One region of the Clostridium thermobutyricum genome, then DNA from elsewhere that is predicted to be linked to it. Evidence: riboswitches for the same ligand, from Rfam matches in the RefSeq annotation. Region 1 holds a riboswitch; each other region holds the start of a gene.
The links. A riboswitch is a leader RNA that binds a small molecule or an ion and turns the genes downstream of it on or off. The one in region 1 is predicted to bind cobalamin.
Positions count from the first base shown of each region.

Region 2: it holds a riboswitch for cobalamin, as region 1 does, so the genes downstream of both, HMPREF1092_RS12655 (ABC transporter substrate-binding protein) here and HMPREF1092_RS01795 (ABC transporter substrate-binding protein) in region 1, are expected to answer to the same signal.
Region 3: it holds a riboswitch for cobalamin, as region 1 does, so the genes downstream of both, HMPREF1092_RS03630 (sirohydrochlorin cobaltochelatase) here and HMPREF1092_RS01795 (ABC transporter substrate-binding protein) in region 1, are expected to answer to the same signal.

Region 1 is NZ_KB850956.1:408,509-416,092, reverse strand. It holds gene HMPREF1092_RS01810 (glycosyltransferase family 2 protein) at 1-85, opposite strand, end outside; gene HMPREF1092_RS01805 (ABC transporter ATP-binding protein) at 465-1,220, opposite strand; gene HMPREF1092_RS01800 (FecCD family ABC transporter permease) at 1,224-2,279, opposite strand; gene HMPREF1092_RS01795 (ABC transporter substrate-binding protein) at 2,291-3,316, opposite strand; cobalamin riboswitch at 3,463-3,666, opposite strand; gene HMPREF1092_RS16380 (N-acetylmuramoyl-L-alanine amidase) at 3,837-5,540, opposite strand; gene HMPREF1092_RS17050 (N-acetylmuramoyl-L-alanine amidase) at 5,850-6,734, opposite strand; gene HMPREF1092_RS01775 (GNAT family N-acetyltransferase) at 7,044-7,499, opposite strand.
Region 2 is NZ_KB850956.1:2,697,723-2,705,306, forward strand. It holds gene HMPREF1092_RS12650 (FecCD family ABC transporter permease) at 1-901, opposite strand, end outside; gene HMPREF1092_RS12655 (ABC transporter substrate-binding protein) at 885-1,805, opposite strand; cobalamin riboswitch at 1,910-2,082, opposite strand; gene HMPREF1092_RS12660 (thioredoxin family protein) at 2,250-2,576, opposite strand; gene HMPREF1092_RS12665 (MFS transporter) at 2,560-4,017, opposite strand; gene HMPREF1092_RS12670 (MarR family winged helix-turn-helix transcriptional regulator) at 4,051-4,479, opposite strand; gene HMPREF1092_RS12675 (LTA synthase family protein) at 4,746-6,608, shown strand; gene HMPREF1092_RS12680 (helix-turn-helix domain-containing protein) at 6,640-7,314, opposite strand; gene HMPREF1092_RS12685 (DUF3783 domain-containing protein) at 7,318-7,584, opposite strand, start outside.
Region 3 is NZ_KB850956.1:817,629-825,212, reverse strand. It holds gene cbiE (precorrin-6y C5,15-methyltransferase (decarboxylating) subunit CbiE) at 1-23, opposite strand, end outside; gene cbiD (cobalt-precorrin-5B (C(1))-methyltransferase CbiD) at 20-1,114, opposite strand; gene HMPREF1092_RS03640 (precorrin-8X methylmutase) at 1,119-1,742, opposite strand; gene HMPREF1092_RS03635 (cobyrinic acid a,c-diamide synthase CobB) at 1,745-3,043, opposite strand; gene HMPREF1092_RS03630 (sirohydrochlorin cobaltochelatase) at 3,018-3,869, opposite strand; cobalamin riboswitch at 4,050-4,236, opposite strand; gene HMPREF1092_RS03625 (glucose-1-phosphate adenylyltransferase) at 4,366-5,580, opposite strand; gene glgA (glycogen synthase GlgA) at 5,695-7,122, opposite strand; gene glgB (1,4-alpha-glucan branching protein GlgB) at 7,135-7,584, opposite strand, start outside.

The sequences.
Region 1 (7,584 bases):
CACTTTTTAATCTGTTATAACATTCTTGAGCAACTAATTCTTCAAAATACATAGGAACTACAACACTAACTAAATCCCTTTTCAAAAGAATTCCTCCTCTAAAACTTTCTTTTTTACACTTTATTTTAAGTCATAATTATGTATTATATATTAACAAATAAAAATTTTCATATATATTTTTTACAAATATATACTTGTAAATTAAAAAACTAAAAATACTTTATTCTACATTTAACTAATATCCAAAATTGATATCTACTATACAATTATTTATTATAAGTTCTCATATTAATTTGTTAAAAAATATTATATTTAAAATACTTTCTATCAATAGATTAAACTTAATTATATAATCAAGTTTAAGTATTATTTACTAAATAAAAAATATATAAACTAAAATTATATATATTTTAATTTATATATTATAAAAGCTTAATCTAGACAATTTCTAGATTAAGCTTTTTTTATTTTTTAAATCTTATATATAAAGATTCTTCCTCTTCATAAACTTTACAATCAACTTTATAAACTTCCTTTATAAACTCTTTTGTTAATACTTCTTTTGGAGTTCCTTCTTTTATAATATTTCCTTTATTCATAACATAAATATAATCACAGTACATTGCTGCTAAATTTAAATCATGAAGTGCAACTATAACACTTCCTTTTAATTCTTTTACTATATTTAATATTTGAATTTGATATTGAATATCTAAATGATTTGTTGGCTCATCTAAAATTAAAATATCAACTTCCTGAGCTAAAACTCTAGCTAATAATACTCTTTGTTTTTCTCCTCCTGAAAGATTAAAAAAACTTTTATTCTTTGCATCTAACATTCCTACTTTTTCTAAAGCTTTTAAAGCTATATCTAAATCTTTTTTAGAATCACTTTCAAGAAGCCCTTTATGTGGATTTCTTCCCATTAAAACCATTTGTAATACAGGAATATCAAAAGCTACATTATTAAATTGACCAAGTACTCCAACAATTTTAGAGAATTCTTTAATAGAAATATCATTTAAATTTTTTCCATTAATTAAAACTTTTCCTGACTTTATTTTATTAGTTCTATATATCCCTTTAAGTAATGTAGATTTTCCACTTCCATTTGGTCCAATTATTCCAACAAATTTTCCTTTTTCTAATTTTAAATTTGCATTAGATACTATAAGTTTTTTATTTAACTCAATAGATACGTCAATTGCTTCTATCTTCATATTTTATGCACCTCCAAAAGAATAGGATTTTTTAATTAATATATACATAAAAAATGGTGCTCCTATAATTGATGTTATTATTCCTATAGGAAGTTCCATAGAAGTTAATAGACTTCTTGCAATAATATCAGAAAGCATTAAGAAAATTCCACCTATAAGCATTGCACAAGGAGTATTTATCTTATGATTTGTTCCAACAAGACTTCTAGTAATGTGAGGTATAACAAGTCCAACAAATCCAATTATTCCACAAGCTGCTACCATTATTCCTGTTAAAAAAGCAGTTAATAAAAGATAAATTTTTCTATATTTATTTAAGTCAACTCCAAGAGTTATAGCTGATTCATCTCCTAAAAGCATTATATTTAATATTCTTGATTGAGTTAAGAAAAATCCTCCAATTAAAATTACACTTATTAAAGGAAGAGTTATATTTTTAAGTGTTGCTCCTGCTAAACTTCCCATAGTCCAATCTGAAATACTTCTAACTGCCCCATTATCATTAGACATATATATCATAAGACTTGAAAAAGCAGTACAAATAAAGTTAACTACAACTCCTGATAAAACAAGTTTTACAGGAGTCATTCTTCCTCCAATAGTTGATATTTTAAATACAACTATTGAAGAAAGTAATGCCCCAATAAAGGCTGCTACAGATATTGAAAGACTTATACTACTTGAGGAAAAATAAACTGAAAAAACTAAAACAGAGAAAGTTGCCCCTAAAGTTCCTCCGGAAGATATTCCTAAAATATAAGGATCTGCTAATGGATTTTGCACAGTAGCTTGCATAACAACTCCACAAAGAGCAAGTCCTATTCCAACAACTGCTCCTAAAATAACTCTTGGAAATCTTATTTGCCATATTATATCTACAGTAGACTGCTGAATGTGAGGTGATAAACTTAAATTAAATAATTTATTTCCGAGTATTTCATAAATATCACGAAAAGATATTTTTACAGAACCCATAGACATTGAAAATAAAGAGACTAATATAAGAATACCTATAAGTATAATAAATATTATTTTTCCTTTTAAATCTTTTAATATCATGATATCACCTTTTATTTATATAAATTAGGATATAATTCTTTAGCAAAACGTTGAATTGTAGGAACTGTTCTTACTCCTCCACCCCAAGTTTCTGTAAGTCCAGCTAAAATTATATCTTTATCTTTTACAGCAGTAACTGATTGAAGAGCTTTATTATCTAAAAATACATTTTTTAATGAATTATCTGAATCAGTTTCACCTTTTCCATAATGAATAAGAATAATTGCATCTGGATTATATTTAACAATATCTTCTGCACTTATGCTTCCAGGTTTACTAATAAGATCAACTCCACCAGCTAAAGCTACCATATCTCCAACTAAATCTGTTGTAGCATATGCTCTATACATTCCATTTTCAGGTGCTTCAAGAATTAAAACTTTTTTCTTTTTCTTTAATGTATCAGTTTTATCTTTAATAGCTTTTAAATCAGCTTTTAATTCATTTACATAGTTAGTAGTTTCTTTTTGAATATTGAATATTTTTCCTAAATTTTCAACATCAATAAAGAAATTATTCACAGTGTATGGACTAGCTGCCTTAGCAGTATCTCTTTGAACATAACAATTTACTCCACGTTCATTCCATGATTCTATACTTCCTAAAGCTTTTGGTGCAAAAGCTGTGCTCCATCCAAAAATAAAATCTGGATTTACTCCTAAAGCTTGTTCCTTTGTTGGATATTTAGCAGAAAGAACTTTAAGCTTTGAATATTCATCTTTTAAACTAGGTAATATTGGATTATCAAGATAAGCAGTTCCAACAATTTTATCTCCTAATCCAAGTTTTAATAAAAGTTCAGTTGCAGTTTGATTTGTTGTTATAACTCTTGAAGGTGCTTTATCAAAAGTTTCTTTTATAACTTTTCCCTCATAACTATAAGTATCAATTGTTACAGGATATCCTTTTTCCTTAGCAACTGTTTCTGTTTGTGTTGTATTATTTACCTCTTTTTTATCTTTACATGCTACAAAAACTCCAATAATACAAATTAAAATAACAACTAAAGATACAATCTTAATCGATTTGTTTTTCATTATAAAACTCCTTTAAACTCTTTAAAATAAATTTAATAAAATAAAAAAACTCTTAACTATACACTAGTTAAAGAGTTCACTAAAAATGCCTTAATCTATTAAATTAAAGCTTCTTAATTACACCTCCCTATACTCCGTAGTGATAATGTGTTTAAAAAATTTAGGCAGGTCTTCTGGCTTAAGAGTCATAGTATTTTCTAAACCTTCCCATCTTTAAGACAGTGGCATAATATAGAAAAACTCATCTATTACAGCGGCGGGACCGCGAGGGATTTACACCCAAACTTCCCTTTTAATTTATAAGAAAATTTAATAAAAATCCTTATAAAACCTAAATTAGTTCAATTTTCATCATTTAAAGCCTAACATTTAAAATAAATAGTGTCAACAAACTGGGTATTTAAATTTTTTATATCATAATTTTATTTTACTATTTATTTTAAAGGTACTATTAATAAAATTATTTATAGGTATAAAAAGATGAGATTTTTAATTTGATAATCTCACCTTTTTAATTATATTATTTTTTAACTATTCTAACTTCTAATCCTTCCATTCTTAATCCTTTACCCATAGTTCCTGCCATAGCTCCATTTTTAACCCAAGGTTGCCATCCATAATCTGCTCCATGTGCTCTATACTCTATATCATATAATTCTGAACCTGGTCCAGTAAGTTCAATCTTTATTGCTTCCATTCTTCTTCCTTCTCCAGTTGTTCCTGAAAGCTCTCCATTCTTTTTCCATGCTCTCCATCCATTATCATATGCAGAATGTGTTGAATATCTAATTTCCATTCCAGCTGGTGCATTTTTTAAATTTATTTTTATTCCTTCTAATCTTCTCCATTGACCAGTTGTTCCTGCTAATTGTCCATCTCTCTTAGATTTTTGCCAAGCATAATCTTGTCCATGTCCAGTATATTCAACTCCAATAGCATTACTAGATTCAACTTTTATTTCTATTCCTTCTATTCTTCTAGCTTGTCCCATAGTTCCTGCTGTTTCTCCATTTTTAACCCATGGCATCCATCCATAATCTGCAACATGAACTCTATATTTAATATTATAATTTTTAGCCATTTTTCCTGTTAATTTTATTTGGATAGCTTCCATTCTTCTTCCTTCTCCAGTTGTTCCTGAAAGCTCTCCACCAGATTTCCAGCTTCTCCATCCATTGTCATATGCAGAATGTGTTCTATAAGTAATTCCTAAATCTTGTGGTGCATTTTCTAAGTTTATTTTTATTCCTTCCATTCTTCTCCATTCACCTGTAGTTCCAGCTAATTTACCATCATAAACTGGATTTTGCCAAGCATAATCTTGTCCATGTGCTTGATATTTAACTTTTAAATCACTTTCAACTATTGGTCTAGTATTTTGCTCTTCTACTGGTGGTGTTGGTTGAGGCTCAACTGGTTTTTCTACTGGTTTTAATATTTCATTTTTTATATACTCAAAAGGATAATTTTTACCTGGGCAATCAGTTGGATTAACATCCTTATGTTTTAAAATTGTATTTATATTATATTTTTCAGTTAAATATTTTCCTAAGTTTATTACACTTTTCTTTTGTGCCTCAGGCATATTTTCTACATCATATTTACCTTCTACTGCAATTCCAATACTCTCTGCATTAACTCCTTTTGCATGAGCTCCTACTGCATTTTCAGGTCTTCCTCTATAAACTTTACCATCTTTAGTTACATAAAAATGATATCCTATGCCTGTCCACCCATTACTTAAATGCCAATTGTGTATATCAGTAACTGGAATAGTACTTCCTGGTCTTGATGCTTCAATATGATGCATTACTAATTTCTTAGGTTTATTAGTTAAATCAAGTTCTCCATTCCAATTAAAATTAGTTTCTATTATATTAAGTGAATTATTTACTTTAACTGTTTTTTGTTCATTTGATGAATATAATTGAGGCCCATTTGAATATTTATCTTTATTATTTAAAAAGTCATCTAAAGATATTTTTAAACTTTCATCATCTAATTCATTTTGTGAAACATTTCCTTCAATCTTTTTAAATTCATTTGATTCTTCAGCCTTAGAATCTTCTTTATTAGAATTTTCATCATTTCTATCATCAATACTTTGTGATAATTCAATTTTATTTGAAGTAGTATTATTTACATTTAATCCAGTAGCAAAAACAGAAGTAGCATTAAAACTTAAAACACATCCAATACAAATTAAAATTTTTAATCTTTTCATATTATTTTCTCCTATCTTTTATCTAAAAGTTAATAACAAATTCTACATTTTTCACTCTTCTCTTACTTTATGTTCATTATTGTAACATATTTTTAATTATTTTGTAAAATTTTTCACATTGTTTTTTCATAAAATTAACTATTTTTTCTAAAAATAATCCTTATTTACATATTAAAAAAATAAAAAAGATGCAGTTAAAAACTACATCTTTTAAAATATTTTTAATTATCATCTATGAAATTTGTTAATTTTATTTTTAATAAATAATCTTATAAATTCATTTTTTCCTATATTTTTTATTAACATTATTTATAAATTTAATAGCTTTCTCCAAGTATCTTTTCCAACTATACCATCTTTATTTAAACCTTTAGATTTTTGAAAATTAATAACTGCATTTTTAGTTCCAGCTCCAAATGAACCATCACTACCAAGTAATCCACATGAAAATCCTAAACTAATTAATCTCTTTTGAAGTATCTTAACTATTTTTTCCGTACTTCCTTTTTTTAAAATAATACATTCAGCTAAAGTTTTAGGACCAGCAATTCCATCAACTACTAATTTAGCTCCATAATTTATATTTAATTCTTTTTGTAAATCAACTATCCAATTATTCTTCGGCTTTATTGGACTTGAAGGTGCATTTTGAATTGAAGATACATTTTTCCCTGCTAAACCTTCTGCTATCTTTTTACCTATCTCATCATAACCAACCTTTTTATAAAGCTCAACATCTTTAGTTGCTTCTGCAAAACAAACTTCAATAATCATAGCTTTCATATTGGTTCTTTTAAGCTCACTAAGTTCACTTCTTTGTTTAACTCCTCTATTTTTAAATCCAAGACTTACTATTTTTTTTAGTACAGAATTGGCTTCAGTATTTGCCTTAGATGTATCATGAACAAGAACTTCTGTACCTATTTCTCCATCATAAGTAGTATAAGCTTTATTGAAATGTATGCTTATAAACATATCTACATTTGCCTTATTAGCTTTATCTATCCCATAAGCTAAATCAGAACTTACAGTATTATGAGTATCTTTAGAAGTTACATCTAAAACTTCATGTCCTAATGCTCTTAAATATTTAATTACAGAATCTTTTACCTTTCTATTCTCTGTAGTTTCATCAATTATTCCTCTTGCTCCTGGAACACTAAAGTTGTGTCCTCCTCTTACTGCAAACTTCATTATTATCACCTCGTAAATTTATTCTCTACTATACATATATTCAATACTGATATTTTTTGATAAGAAAATATATAAGTTTAATAATAAATTTCTCTTGTATTTAAAATCACAAAGTAATAATATTTCTGTCTATTAAACAATTTAAGCTTAAATTATAAGCAATTTATCTTTAAATAAATCTTATATTTATTTTTTTATATAAAAATAGGGCTTGGAAATCCGGCGAAAGACAAACCAAGCCCTGTAGTAAGCACTTACGTACCAACTGCTCATTTAGAATATCATCATTAACTTTATAAGTCAAACATTTTATATAATTTCCATATGTGTAACTTGTACAACTTTTCCATCTACTTCTCTTGGAAATTCATTTGTTTTAACAAAACCTAGACTTTCATATAATCTTTTAGCTAATAAATTTTCACTAAATAAATCTAAGCTTATTTTTTCTCCATCTTTTATACTCTTTTTTATTTCATTAATTCCAAAAGTAAGAAGTTTTTTACCAATTCCCTTTCCTGTAAAATTTCTCTTTATGTACAAAAGAGAAACTTCTGGAGAGTTTAAACATATAAATCCTGCAATTTCTCCATCAACATCTACAACAAAATTTCTTCCATTATTAAATTTTTTAAATTTAATATCATCCTTAGTAAAATCAATTATATTATGAATTCCACAAGTGTTAACTTCTCTCATTCTTCCATCCATATATAACTCTTCAATTTCTTTAAAATCCTCATCTTTATAAGCTCTTATAATCATAAAAACTCTCTCCTCTCATCTTTTGTTATAAAAATGTTATTAACTTAATTATATCTAAGATAGGAAAAATATTATTTAAATTCTT
Region 2 (7,584 bases), 2.3 Mb from region 1:
TTCCACCAATAATAAAACTCATTGGGATAACTATTTTATGCTCTGAACCAAAAACTTTTCTTGCTACATGAGGAATTATTAAGTCTACAAATCCAATTACACCACTTAAAGCCACAGCACTTCCTGAAAGTATTGCTACAGCTATTAAAAGATATTTTTTTACTTTTTGAACTTCCACACCTGTAGTCATTGCCTGTTCTTCTCCAAAACTTAAAATATCCATTTCTCTTGTATACTTTAAAGCTACTAATAATCCTATAATGCAAAATGGTATACTAGCAATTACATATGACCATCCTTTCATTGAAAAAGAACCCATTTGCCACATTGCTATAGATTTTAAATCTTCACTAAATAAAGCAGTTAAAGTTGTTAATAATGCACTTGCAAAAAGAGATAAAACCATTCCTGCCAAAACTACAGTATTATTTGAAAATCCTCTATCAACTTTATTAGAAAATATTATTACAGTAAATATAGTAATAACTCCACATAAAAATCCTATTATAGGTAATGAAAATGAACTTATAAATGGAATACTAATTCCTAATATTATATATACTCCAACTCCTAAAGAAGCTCCTGCCGAAACACCTATTGTATAAGGTGATGCTAAAGGATTTTTTAGGATAGATTGCGTAATAGCTCCACTTACCGAAAGTATTCCTCCTACAATAAATGCTAATAAAACTCTTGGTAATCTAATTACCCAAATTATTGCCACGTCCTGTGGATTTATATTGTTTGGTAATGGAACATTAAATACCTTATTTATAATTATATTAATAATATCCTTTATATTAATATTGGAACTTCCAATGGAAGTTCCAATACATAAAATCAATATAACTATAGGTATCCATAGCCATGTATATTTTCTTTTATTATTTAATATTTTCATATTCTTTTGGATATATAGCTTTTGCTATTTCCTTTAATGCAATTATTGAATATTGACTTGGACGTGATGATGCATTTAAATTTATTTCATATACAGCTTTATCTTTAACAGCTTTTATAGTATTAAAACCTGCTCTATCTTCAATAGATTTTATAGGATTTTCTAAATATGTTTCATTAGTCAATATAACATCTGGATTAGCTTTTATTACTGATTCAGGTGAAGGACTTATCCATTCTTTTTGATCAGCAAAAATATTTTTAGCTCCAACAATTTCAATCATTGAATTTAAAAATGTGTTATTCCCAAAACTAAATAAATTAGGTGATGATCCTATTTCAAAATATACTGTCTTTTTATCTTTTATATTTTTAGCAATTTCTTCAATTTCTGAAACTTCTTTTTTCATTTCATCAATTATTTCAGTACCTTTTGCTTCAGTTCCAGTTAGTTTCGCTAAAAAGTTTATATCTTCATAAATTCCATCAAAACCTCCACTAGTTGGTACATAAACTACTGGTATTCCTGCTTCTTTTATTAATTTAAAAGGATCTTCTTCTCCCTCTTTATTATGTGTAGAAGCAATTACTATATCAGGCTTTAAACCTATTATTGCCTCAGCATTAGGATTTCTAAAATCTATTTTTTCAACTTCTTTATTTAATCCTTTTATATCTGCTGAATATTTATCAATTGCAACAATTTTATCTCCAAGCCCAAGTCCAACCAATATTTCAGTATTTGATGGTGCAGTAGATATTATTCTCTCAATTTTTTTAGGTGCTGTAAACTCCTCTCCTGCTCTATCTTTCATAGTAACTGTTTTATCCCCGCATCCAGCTAAAACTACTAAAGATAAAATCATAATGCTAATTACAGCAAGTAGTCTTTTAAATTTTTTCATTATTATTTCTCCCCTTTATACAGTTTAGGGTAAAAGATTAGTACTTATAAATACATACATTCTTTAGAATTTATACGTACTACTTAGCCCAACCCTCAGAAGGCTATAGTACTCACATAAAGGCAGGTATCCCGACTTAGATTCATCCTCTATCTCGCCTTCCCACATTATATGCAGTGACATTTTGAGATTTCGTCATCCTTACGGTTACTGGGGTAGTTAAGGATTTTAACCTTATTCCCTATTAAGTAAAATACACCATTTATGAGCTAATCGTTAATAGTTTATTATTTATTCATTATTTTGTCAATAATAACCTTATAAAGCATTTTATTGATTTTATAAATCCCATTATCTACAACTTATAAAATTATAATATAACTTCAATTTTAATTTTTGAAAATAAAAAGGAGATATATTCTAAAAGAATATATCTCCTTTTTATTAATTGTATATTAATTTATAATATCTTTCGATATCTCTTTCTAAATCTAGCATGCTAAGATTTCTTCCAAGTCTTAAAGTTTCCTTTTTATCCACATAAAGAATTAATAATGGTAGACTAAAAACTCCATACTCTGCTGCTATATCTAAGTGCTCTTCCCCGCTAATTTCTCCACACTTTATCTTTTGGAAATCTTTAACTAAAAGTTCAACTTTTTGCTTTATTACATCACATGCTATGCAAGTCTTTCCCGTAAAGTAAATTATAGCTATTTGACTACTATTTATAAGCTCTTTAATTTCTATATTACTATTTAACTTCTTCAAGTTTAGCCATCTTTCTTTCTTTGTTTATTTTAAGAATTATACTTAGTGTAATTAAAACTCCTACAAAACATATAATTGTTCCTATTAATAAAACTGTATCCATTGAGCTTACAAATACTTTTCCTTGTCCTCTTACAAATCCTCTAACTGTATATCCTAATTTTTTACTCATTAACCCATAAAGTAATGAAGTACCAAAAGTTATTCCACAAATCATTCCAAGGTTTCTAACAAGACCATTCATGCTTCCTGCAATACCAAGTTGATTTCTTTTAACTGATGACATTACTACTGCATTCATAGGTGCTTGGAAAAGACCATTTCCTGCCCCCATTATAAATAAGTAAACAGCTATTAAAACTATATTTGTCTCTGGTTTTATTGTACTAATTAATAAAAATCCGATTCCACATACTATAAGTCCTATAAAAGGTAAAATCTCTCTTCTCATCTTATCTGAAAGACTTCCACTTAAAGGTGCAAAGATTGATAATGCAATTGGGAATACCATCATTAAAAGTCCACTATATCCAGGAGAAATACCTCTTACTGATTCATAATAGAAAGGTAATAAAATTGTATAACTACTAGTAGCAGTAAATACTAAGAAAGAAGTAATTATACCCTTTGAAAATCTATGATTTTTAAATATTTCAAGATTTAATATTGGTGATGTTAATTTTATTTGAGTAATCATAAATACTATAAATGCTATTATTGCAATTGCAAATGATATAAGTATGTATTTATTTGTATATCCATATATACTTCCTTCTGTTATTGCTAAAACTAATGAAATAATTGTTATCATAAATAATATTGTTCCTATAAAATCAATTTTAGGTCTATTTTCTTTAGCAACTTTAACTGTAGGAAGCACCTTAAATGCTAATCCAATTGCAAATATACCTATTGGAATATTTATAAGGAAAATATATTCCCACTTTAATTCTGATATTATTCCTCCAAGTGCTGGACCAATCATAGTTCCAAGTGCAACTACTAATCCTGAAATTCCAAGAGCTTTACCTCTTTCTTCTATTCCAAAAGTAGCTGTAATTATACCTTGACTATTAGCCATAGTACAAGCTGCTCCAAGGCCTTGAATAGCTCTTGAAATTATTAAGAATTCAATATTTCTTGAAAGACCACAAAGTAAAGAACCTAATGTAAAAATTATTATACCTACTCTAAAAACTCTTGCTTTACCTATAATATCTCCCAACCTACCAAATGTTAATATAAGACCTGAAATAACAATTAAATATGTAGTAACTGTCCACTGTACTACTGACATAGGAACTTTTAAATCTCCTGATATAACTGGAAGTGCAACATTAACTATGCTAGCATCAACACAACTCATAAAAGTTACTATGACAACACTAAAGAGAACAATCCATCTTTTTTTTCCTGAAACTTGTTCTGCTGAATGATTCATATACTTATCTCCTCCTTTGTTATTTTATATAGTTTACCTATATTTTATGTTTTTTACCATCATCTCTAAGTTTTCTATGATTGATTCTTTTGTTTTATCATCCATTCCTTTGGTCATTAACTCCATCCATTCATCTAAAACTTTTCGAATAATAGGTTTTATTTTTTTTCCTTTTTCAGTCAAGGATACTTCGAAAGATCTTTTATCATTTTCACTTCTATGTTTATAAACAAATTCTTTTTTTACTAAGCTATTTATAACTTTTGTTGTAAGTGCAGGGTCTACACCAAGCTCATTTGACAAATATGATAAGTTAACACTACTATCTAAAGGCAAAGATATAATATACATGTATTCTGAGCAACCTATTCCATACTCACATAGCTTTGCATTTATATAAATTTGTTTTTTCCTATAAATAAATGATATGCTTTTTCCTATTTGCTTATTTGTTGTATTCATATAATATTACCCCTAATAATTTATTTGACAATTCAAATAATAACTCAAATTTATTTGAATTGTCAAATAAATATTATTTAATTATAAGTTAATTTCTTTATTAACATATATATTTTTAAAAGTAAATAAATATGTTATTATATTTTTGTTAATTATTTTACATTTTATCTATATTTATCTCATATTTTTTGCTTTAACTATATAAATTTATATCTAATAAATAGATAGTAAAATAATAACTAATATTATTTTTAGGGGGAATTTGTATGCAACTATTATGTTACTTAATTTCAGGTATTATAATAGCTTCTTTAAACTACTTTATCTTTAAAAAAGATGAATCAAAATTTGCTATTATAAAAAATTTTATTACTAATGTACTTCTATTAAATTTAATTTCATTAAGTATTCTAAAGTTTATCTTAAATAAACCTAATATACTTAAACCTACAGTCTATAACACTTCACTTTCATTTAAATATATTTTATTCACTTTGCTTTGTGGAATAATCTATTTATTTATAAAGTGTCTTATTTATTCAAAAATAATTTTTATCGAGGTTAAAGTTAGTAAAAGTGTTAAAACTAAAATATTCAAATACATAAGTGTATTCCTTTTTGCTATTGGTTCATTTTTTGTATTCTTTGCAAATTGGTTTATAGACTATTTTGGAAATATTACACCGGAACAATTTTTATTTAACCTAAATTCTCCACTTAAAGGTACAAGCACTGATATGAATCAAGAAATTCTTATGACACCTGTTTTTTCTGGAGTTGTTTGCGTAATTCTTTTTTTAATATTTATAAATTTTAAATATGACATATATTTAAATTGGTCGCATAATAAGATTAAAATTATTAATCAAAAAATATTAAAAATTATAGCATATATAATTACTGCTATCTGTTTTTTTGGTGGAATTGCTTATGGAGTTAAAAAGCTAAGCTTACATGAAGTTTATAAAGCTTATACTTCAGATTCCTCTTATATTAAAGATAATTACATTGATCCACGTAAAGTAGAAATCACTTTTCCTAAGAAAAAAAGAAATCTTATCCACATTTATTTAGAATCTATTGAAAACTCTTACTTTTCTAAAGATTTAGGTGGATATATGAATGTTAATCTAATGCCAGAGCTTTCAGATCTTTCCAAAGAGGGATTAAGCTTTTCCAATAATAATAAATTTGGCGGTCCTTATCAAACCTATGGTTCAAGTTGGTCTGTTGCAGCTATGATTAATATGAGTTCAGGATTACCTCTAAAAATACCTATGAATGGTAATTCTTATGGTAAATCAGGTAGCTTCTTACCAGGAGCTGTAACTCTAGGTGATATTCTATCATCTCAAGGTTATGAACAAACTATAATGTTTGGAGCTGATGCTGATTTTGGTGGATTAACTACTTATTTTGGATCTCACGGTAATTTCAATATATTTGATCACAAAGCAGCTATACAAAAGGGACTAATCCCTAAAGATTATAATGTATGGTGGGGATTTGAAGATGATAAGCTTTATGAGTTTGCTAAGCAAGAAATAACTAGATTATCTAATACAGGTAAACCATTTAATTTCACAATGGAAACTGCTGATACACATTTTCCAGATGGATATCTTTCGAAAAAAGCTGAGAAAAAATATGATTCGCAATATGCAAACGTTATTTCATATTCAACTAAAGAAGCTGTAAAATTTATTAGATGGATTCAAAAGCAACCTTTTTACGAAAATACAACTATTATAGTTACAGGAGATCATTTAAGTATGGATAAAAATTTCTTTAAAGATTGGGATTCATCTTACAACAGGTCTATATTTAACTTAATTCTAAATCCTGATCCTAACACTACTAATGATAATATTGATAGACTAAAGAATCGTAAATTCTCACCAACTGATATGTATCCAACTATTTTAGCAAGTATGGGAGTAACAGTTCAAGGTGATAGACTTGGTCTAGGAACAAATTTATTCTCAGATCAAAAAACTTTAGTTGAACGTGATGGACTTAAAACAGTTGGTAAAGGATTCGGTGATAAGAGTAATTTTTTTAATAATGAATTTATTTCAGAAAAGAAAAATAGCACTTTTACTACTGACTTAGTTAAAATTAGAAATTAAATAAAAACCATCAGCAAAGCTGATGGTTTTTTTATAAATTTATCTCTATTTTATCTAATTTTGCAATTACTTGAAGGTTCTTAACTTCTACAGTTTCTGTCATAAGGCCGCCTCTATTACTCATGAGAAGAACTTTTGAGTTATCTAATCTCTTGATTTCTCTTATCTTATTTTCACCTTTATGATTTACTAAGAAGAATCCATTTGAATTTAATTCACTTACTAAATGTGCAAATACTAAATCTCCTTCAAGCATTCTAAATCCACTCATTTCATCATCTTGGATTTTTATATATAAAACTTTATCTTGTGGATATCCTTCTACTTTATTTGAATGGATTGGTAACTCTTTATGTCCCAACACATTCTTTAAATTATAATCATATATTGGAACATTTCTTAGAACTGATGAAAAAGCATTTTCCCAAACATCATTCTTTTCAATTTTTGTTTTTTGAGGTTTAAAGTTTGATGCTGCTTTTCTTTCATCCATTAAATCTTTATCTGTAACAACCATACTTATATCATTTAAATCTGCTTTTAAAATTTTAGCTGCTCTATCAATAAAAGATTCTTGTGCTACTTTTCTACCAAGCTCAACTTCATTTATATACTTTTCTGCTACTCCAAGCTTTTTAGCTAAAGCTTTTTGTGTCATATTAGATTTAAGTCTTGCTTCTTTTATTCTTTCACCAACTCTACTCAAAATTTATCTCCCCTTTTGCATGTTTCTATAGAGCTCTCTTTCTTGCATTAAGTGGTTTACTAAATAGTGTAGACTCCATTGTTTAGACATAGGTGTAACAATTGCTAATATTACACCTTCTGCAATATTTCTTACCTTTTTAGTCATTCCTCTAACTTCGCCATCAGCAAAATCATGGAATAAAACTACTTTTTCATTTGGCATAATTTTTTCTGTAGTAAGTTCTTCCCCATTATATAAAGGAATTTTTCCTATTTTCATTTCTGCCAT
Region 3 (7,584 bases), 410 kb from region 1:
CCTATTCCAACTATATAAATCATATTTTTTCCTCCTCTAAAGAGTTATATAGTATATTGTAATCTGAATATCCACTATACATTACAGCATTACATTTCACTTCATTGTAAGTATATATATTCATTCTATTTACTATTTTCTCTCCAATAGTCTTATATAAATGCTCGTAACCTTCCCCTAAAAGTTTTACTGCACCTTCACTTGTTTTTTCTTTCATAACTTTTTCTATAAAATCTTTATCATATCCTAAAAGAAAAAGCTCTAAACCTATAACTTCAAGTCTTACATCTGAAACTCTACTATGAGTATTAAAACAACCATATGCTACTTTACTTAGCTTTCCTATATGCCCAACTAAAATTATTTCTGATACTTTTTGAGAAACTGCACTTTCAAGCGCAAATCCCACGTAATTAGAAATAATAACTATTTCATCCTCTGTAAAGCCTAAATCCTTTGCACATCTTTCCCCTATGTTTCCAAAAGTTAAAACTATTCTTTCTCCAACTTTTGATTTTTGCTTTATTTCAATTAAAATAGATTCTTTTATTGCATCTTCTGACATAGGAACAACTATTCCTGTAGTTCCTAAAATAGAAATTCCACCTTCTATTCCAAGTCTTGGATTAAAAGTTTTATTAGCTACTTCTTTTCCTTCTGGAACACTTATAGTTACATGAACACCATAATCTTTATCAATTACCTCTAAAACTTCCTTCTCTATCATTTTTCTTGGAACAGGATTTATAGCATATTCTCCTTTTTTTACTGAAAGTCCATCACGAGTAACAAATCCAACTCCCTCTCCTCCAGTTAAAAAGAAACCATCTTCTATTTTTTTTACTGTAGAAAATATTTCTATTCCATCTGTTACATCAATGTCATCTCCACCATCTTTTATAACAGAAACACGAACAAAATCTTCTCCTCTATAAATAGAATTAATTTTTATATTTAATCTAATTCCTTTTGGAGTATCAATTTCTACATATTCTAAATCTTCATCATTAAAAAGCATATAAGTTGCAGCCTTTGAAGCTGCTGCTGCACAAGAACCTGTTGTAAATCCACATCTTAATTTTTTACCACCACTTTGAACATATAAATCAAGCATAATTTTATCTCTCTACGCACATATACATTAAAGCATTTATTATAGCAGCAGCTACTGTGCTTCCACCTTTTCTTCCTTTAACTCTTATATATGGAATATTTAATTGATCTAAATCTTCCTTGCTTTCTGCTGCTCCTACAAATCCTACTGGAACAGCTACTATAAGCTTTGGATTTACTTTTCCTTCAGCTATAAGTTCTTTTAATTTAAAAAGAGCTGTTGGAGCATTTCCAAAAACAAAAATATCAACATTATCAGCACAAGCTTTATGGACAGCTGCCATTGAACGTGTTATTCCTTTTTCTTTTGCTTCAACATGAACTTCTGGTAAATTTACATAACAAATTGCTTTTCCATTCAATTTTTCTAGTGCTCTTTTATTTATTCCTGAAAGAGCCATATTTGTATCTGTATATATTGTTGGGTTATTTTTTAAAGCTTCTTTCGCACTTTCTATTGCTGTCTTGCTTATATCTATTAAATTTTTATATTCAAAATCTGCTGTTGTATGTATAACTCTCTTTATTATTTTAAGTTCTTCTTCTGAAAAGTTATGGCTTCCCATTTCTTCTCCAATTATTTCAAAACTTCTATTTTCTATTTCCATTGGATTTTTTATATAACTCATATTTATTCCTCTTTATCTCTTAGTATATATTTTAAAAATTCTTTGTTTCCAAAGAAATGTATATGTGGATATCCAGCTAAAGTATTTTTCTTTTCATATCCACATTCCCATGTTTTTAAATCACCTTTATAATCTATTTTACTTACATTATAAATCTTTTTTTCTTTTGACTCTGTTTTAGATTTATGAAATTCATGACAATTTATTTTTATTCCATTAAAGTCTACTTCTGCATATCCAAAATTATTTAATCTATTAGTCATAAAACTCTTACCTTCAAAAAATCCTACCATTTCAAAACCTTCAATTTCTCTAGTAAGATACATAAGTCCACCACATTCTGCATAACAAGGAAGTCCCTCTTCTAAAGCTTCTTTTATACTTCTTAACATTGTTTTATTTTTACTAAGATCTTCTTTAAATACTTCTGGATATCCACCACCTATATAAAGAAAATCTAAATCTTTAGGAATCTCCTTATCATTAATAGGACTAAAATATATAACCTCACCTAATGATTCTAAAATCTCTAAATTTTCTCTATAATAAAAGCTAAAAGCTTTATCAAAAGCAACTCCAATTCTCTTTTTTCCACTTATTTTAAAAAAGTTTTCATTTTTTTCTAAATTAACTTCTTTAAAATTATCTATTAATAAATCTAAATCAACAGTTTCTTCTATTAAATTTGCACAAATTTCTATTTTCTTTTCTAAATCTTCTATTTCAGAGCTTTGAATCAATCCTAAGTGCCTACTTTTAATACTTAATTCTTCTTTCTTTTCTATAAATCCAAATACTTTTATATTTAGATTTTCCTCTATTATTTTTTTCAAAAGGATATAATAACTTTTACTTATATTATTTAAAATTACACCTTTTATATTTGCATCTCTAAACTCTAATATTCCTTTTAATTCAGCACAAAGAGTTAAACTTTGAGCTTTAGGAGAAATAACAAGTACAATTGGAGCATTATCTAAAGTTTTTGATGTACTGTATGTTGAATAATCACTACTTATTCCTTTTCCATCATATAAACCCATAACTCCTTCTACAATTGCAAAATCTCCTTCACCTCTATTAAAAGCTTCTTTTACCCCCTCTTCTCCCATAAGAAAAAGATCTAAATTTCTAGATTTTACACCTGTTATTCTACTGTGAAATGCAGGATCTATATAATCTGGTCCTGATTTAAACCCTTGTACTTTATACCCTCTATTTTTTAAAGCTTTCATTAATCCAAGAGTTACTGTAGTCTTTCCTCCTCCACTACAATTAGATGACACTACTAAGGTTTTCATTTTTTAATCCTTTCTTTGTTTCACCAACTCCTAAATATGTATCATTTATGATATCGTAAATTCTATTTACATAAAGTTGTCTAAAAGCTTCAATTTCTCCAAGGCCCTTTAAGAATACATTTGCTTTTATTCCTTCACTTTCTAATATGCTTTTCCATGAATCCTCTTCATCAGAAGCCATATCATTTAAAACATGATCTCCACAAACAACCATAAGTGGAACTAAAAGCACTTCTTTTATATTTTTATTTTTTAATCTCTTTATTACACTTTCAAAAGTTGGATGACCTTCAACAGTTCCAACAAAAACATTCTCATATCCTTCTTCTTGTAATACAACTTGAAGACAACTATAAGTAGCACTTGCTGGATGAGAAGTTCCATGTCCAAACATTACTATATTTTCATTTTTATCTAGTATATCTTTTATTGAATGAATAAAAAGAGTATAATCAAAAGCTACACCTTCAATTCCTTGATAATAAAATATTGGTCTTCCAACTTTTATTTTTTTAAATTTATTTTTATAGCTTTCAGCAACATTTTTTACATAATCAAATTCTTCTCCAGGAATTATGTGAAGAGGTTGCATTATAACTTCTTCATATCCTAAATTGTAAAGCTCTTCTAATCTTTCCTCTGGAGTCATTACTTTTATCCCATAAACTTTATCCATCTTTCTTATAATCATATGAGATGTAAAAGCTCTAAAACAATCGTAATCTTTAAATTCCTCTTCTATTCTATTTTCAATTTTTTCTATTGAATCTTTTAATGCACCTTGATAGCTTGTTCCAAAACTTACAACAATAATAGCTTTTTTCATTCTTAATCTCCTTAGTTTATTAATGTTTAGATTTCAAACAAATTTATGTATAACCATTATTTCTTTAAGAATTTTATTATAAATTTCAAAATAAAAAAGCACCCTATAAAAGGGTGCTAAAAGAAAACTCTATTAAAATCTAATTTTAATAAATCCCGTTTCTCCTAATCTTCCCTCCGAAGCATGGTTTTATAAAAGGCAGGTCTCCTGACTTATGCTTCATCCTAATCCTCTACCTTCCCAAGAAAATTTCTCAGTGGTATTTAGAGTTTCGTCTGCAATTACAGTAGCGGGGGCTGTAATGGAGTTTAACCATTTTCCCTTTTAATCTTAAATAAATTTAAGAACCTTTTATCTATTCATTTTTAACTTAATTATAAATGTTAATCGATAATAATTCAAATATAATTATAATATACCTATATTTATATTATTTATAATATAATAAAAAATTTCTAATATTTAAATAGGTTAAATTTTAATTTAATCTCCTTAATTAAACTAAAATTTTATTTTCTATTTCTTTATTTTTTATATCCTTTATCTTTTCTATTTCTATTTTTTCAAGCTCAGTATTCTGACTTACCATTCTTTTAGGACCAACTACTGTAATACTTTCTCTTTCAACTATTACAGAACCTTCTTTTATTATAGAGTCTCCACCTATAATAGCATTGCTTATTATAACATGAGGCTCTATTATTGTATTTTCAAGTATAACTGAATTCTCTATTACAGATCCTTCACCAACTTTTACTCCTTTAGAAAGAACACTTGTATCAATGCAACCTTCTATTTCGCAATTGTCTCCTAAAATACAATTTTTAATAATTGCTGTTCTACTTATTTGGCATTTATCATAATCAGGTACATTAGCAGAAGAAATTTTCCATTTATCATTTATACTTAACTCACATTCATTATTAAGCAAATCCATATTTGCTTGCCAAAGACTTTCTACTGTTCCAACATCTCTCCAATATCCTTTAAATGAAAATGAAATCATTTTTCTATCATCTTTAAGCATTGCTGGAATTACATCTTTTCCAAAATCATGACTTGAACTATTTAATCTTTCATCTTTAATTAAATATTCTTTTAATATATCCCATGAAAAAATATAAATTCCCATAGAAGCTTTATTACTTTTTGGCTCTTTTGGTTTTTCTTCAAATGAGTAAATTGTACTATCTTCATTTGTGTTCATTATTCCAAAACGACTTGCTTCTTCCATTGGAACTTCTAATACTGCTATTGTAGCATCAGCATTCATTTTTTTATGATGATCTAACATTTCTGTGTAATCCATTTTATAAATGTGATCTCCTGAAAGAATTAAAACATATTTTGGATTATATTTATCTATATATTCTATATTTTGATAAATAGCATTAGCTGTACCAGTATAGCAATTATCCTTATCTTCATCAGTATATGGTGGTAAAAAGCTTATCCCAGTTTCATCAACTTTTTTTAAATCCCACGCTTCTCCATTTCCTATATGCTTATATATAGCTTTTGGTTTATATTGTGTTACGACTCCTACTGTATCTATTCCTGAATTTACACAATTACTTAAAGGAAAATCTATTAATCTATATCTTCCTCCATAAGGAACAGCCGGTTTTGCTAATCTTTCTGTTAACACTCCTAATCTTGTTCCTTGTCCTCCAGCTAATATCATTCCAACAATTTCACGATTATTATTCATAAATCCACCCTTTTATATCCTTTTTCTTCTCTCTTAATTCTCTAAATTCTAATTTTTTCTATACATAAACTTAACTAATACTATATTTCTTTTTTTATATAATAAAAATTTATTCTAAAAAAATGATTCATAAATCCTTTTATATTCTAAAGCTGATTTTTTCCAACTATTATCACAACTCATAGCTGTTTTAACCAAGTTATTCCACTCATCTTTTCTTTTATATATTTCTAAAGCTTCAAAAATACAGTTTTTAAGCTCAATTGAAGAATAATTATAAAAACTAAATCCATTTCCAGTAAATTCAAATTTGTTATAAGCTTCAATTGTATCTTTTAATCCTCCAGTTTCTCTTACTATTGGAACGTTTCCATATCTTAAAGCTATTAATTGACCTAATCCACAAGGCTCAAACTTTGATGGCATTAAAAACATATCTGAACCAGCATATATTTTATGTGAAAGCTTATTATCAAAGATAATTCTAGTAGCTACTTTATTAGGATATCTTTTTTCTAATCCTTTAAAGAACTCTTCATAATCCCATTCTCCAGTTCCAAGTACAATAAATTGAACTTCCTTAGTTAATACACAATCTATAATTTCTTTAATTAAATCAATTCCTTTTTGTGATGTTAATCTTGATACTATTGATATAATAGGTATATTTTTATTTTCCTCTAACCCTAATTCTCTTTGTAAAGCTAATTTATTTTCCATTTTGCTTTCAATAGAATTTATATCATATCTTTTTTCTATTAATTCATCAGTTAAAGGATTATATTCTTCATAATCAATTCCATTTAAAATTCCTTTTAAATCTCCCCCTTTATTTCTTAATAACTCATCCATACATTCACCATATTCCGGTGTTTTTATTTCTTCTGCATAAGTATAACTAACTGTTAAAACTTTTTCTGAATAATTTATTCCACCTTTCATATAACTTATTCCATCATTAAAAGATAAACATCCATTATTAAATTGTTGTAAATCATATCCAAAAAGCTCTCCTAAAACTTCTTTCCCAAAATTACCTTGGAAAAGTAAATTATGAATTGAATAAATAAATTTTATATCGGGATATTCATCTTTATTTCTATATTCAAGCTTATATAAAACAGGTATCATTCCACATTGCCAATCATTACAATGTATAATATCCGGATACCAATTTATAGCTTTTAATATCTCTAGAACTGCTCTATCATAAAAAGCAAATCTTTCAGCATCATCATAATAACCATATAAATTATCACGGTTAAAGTAGTATTCATTGTCTATAAAGTAAAACTGAACATTATTTACTTTAAGCTCTTCTATTCCACAATATTGATGTCTCCATCCAACATCTACAAATATATGTTTTATATAATTTATTTTATTTTTTAAATCTTCTTTAATCCCTTTATATTTTGGAATTATTACTCTAACATCTTCTCCCAACTTACTAAGCTCTTTACTTAAGGCTCCTATTACATCTCCTAATCCTCCAGTTCTTATAAATGGGTATGCTTCTGTTGCAGAAAATAATATTTTCATATTCTCTCCCCCTTATTCTACTTTTAAAACTATTGATCCCATTGGTGGAACCTTAATCTCTATACTCCAATCTCTTTTATGATACTTTTCTTTTTTAGCTACTATAATTTTGTCCATAATTTGACCAGAGCCTCCATATTCCTTTTTATCAGAATTAAATATTTCTTTATAACTTCCTTTAAAAGGAACTCCTATTTTATAATTTTCATAGTATACAGGTGTAAAATTACATATGAATATTAATGTATCTTTTTTCTTCGTTCCTTGCCTCATAAAAATATATATACTTTGTTCTCCATTGTCTGCTTCAATCCAGTTAAATCCATCAACTTCATAATCTTTTTCCCAAAGTGCTGGATTATCAATATAAAATTTATTTAAATCTTTAAAAAATCTATGTGTATCTTTATGCATCTTAAATTCTTCTATTAAATGCCAATCTAATTCACCGCATTCTCTCCA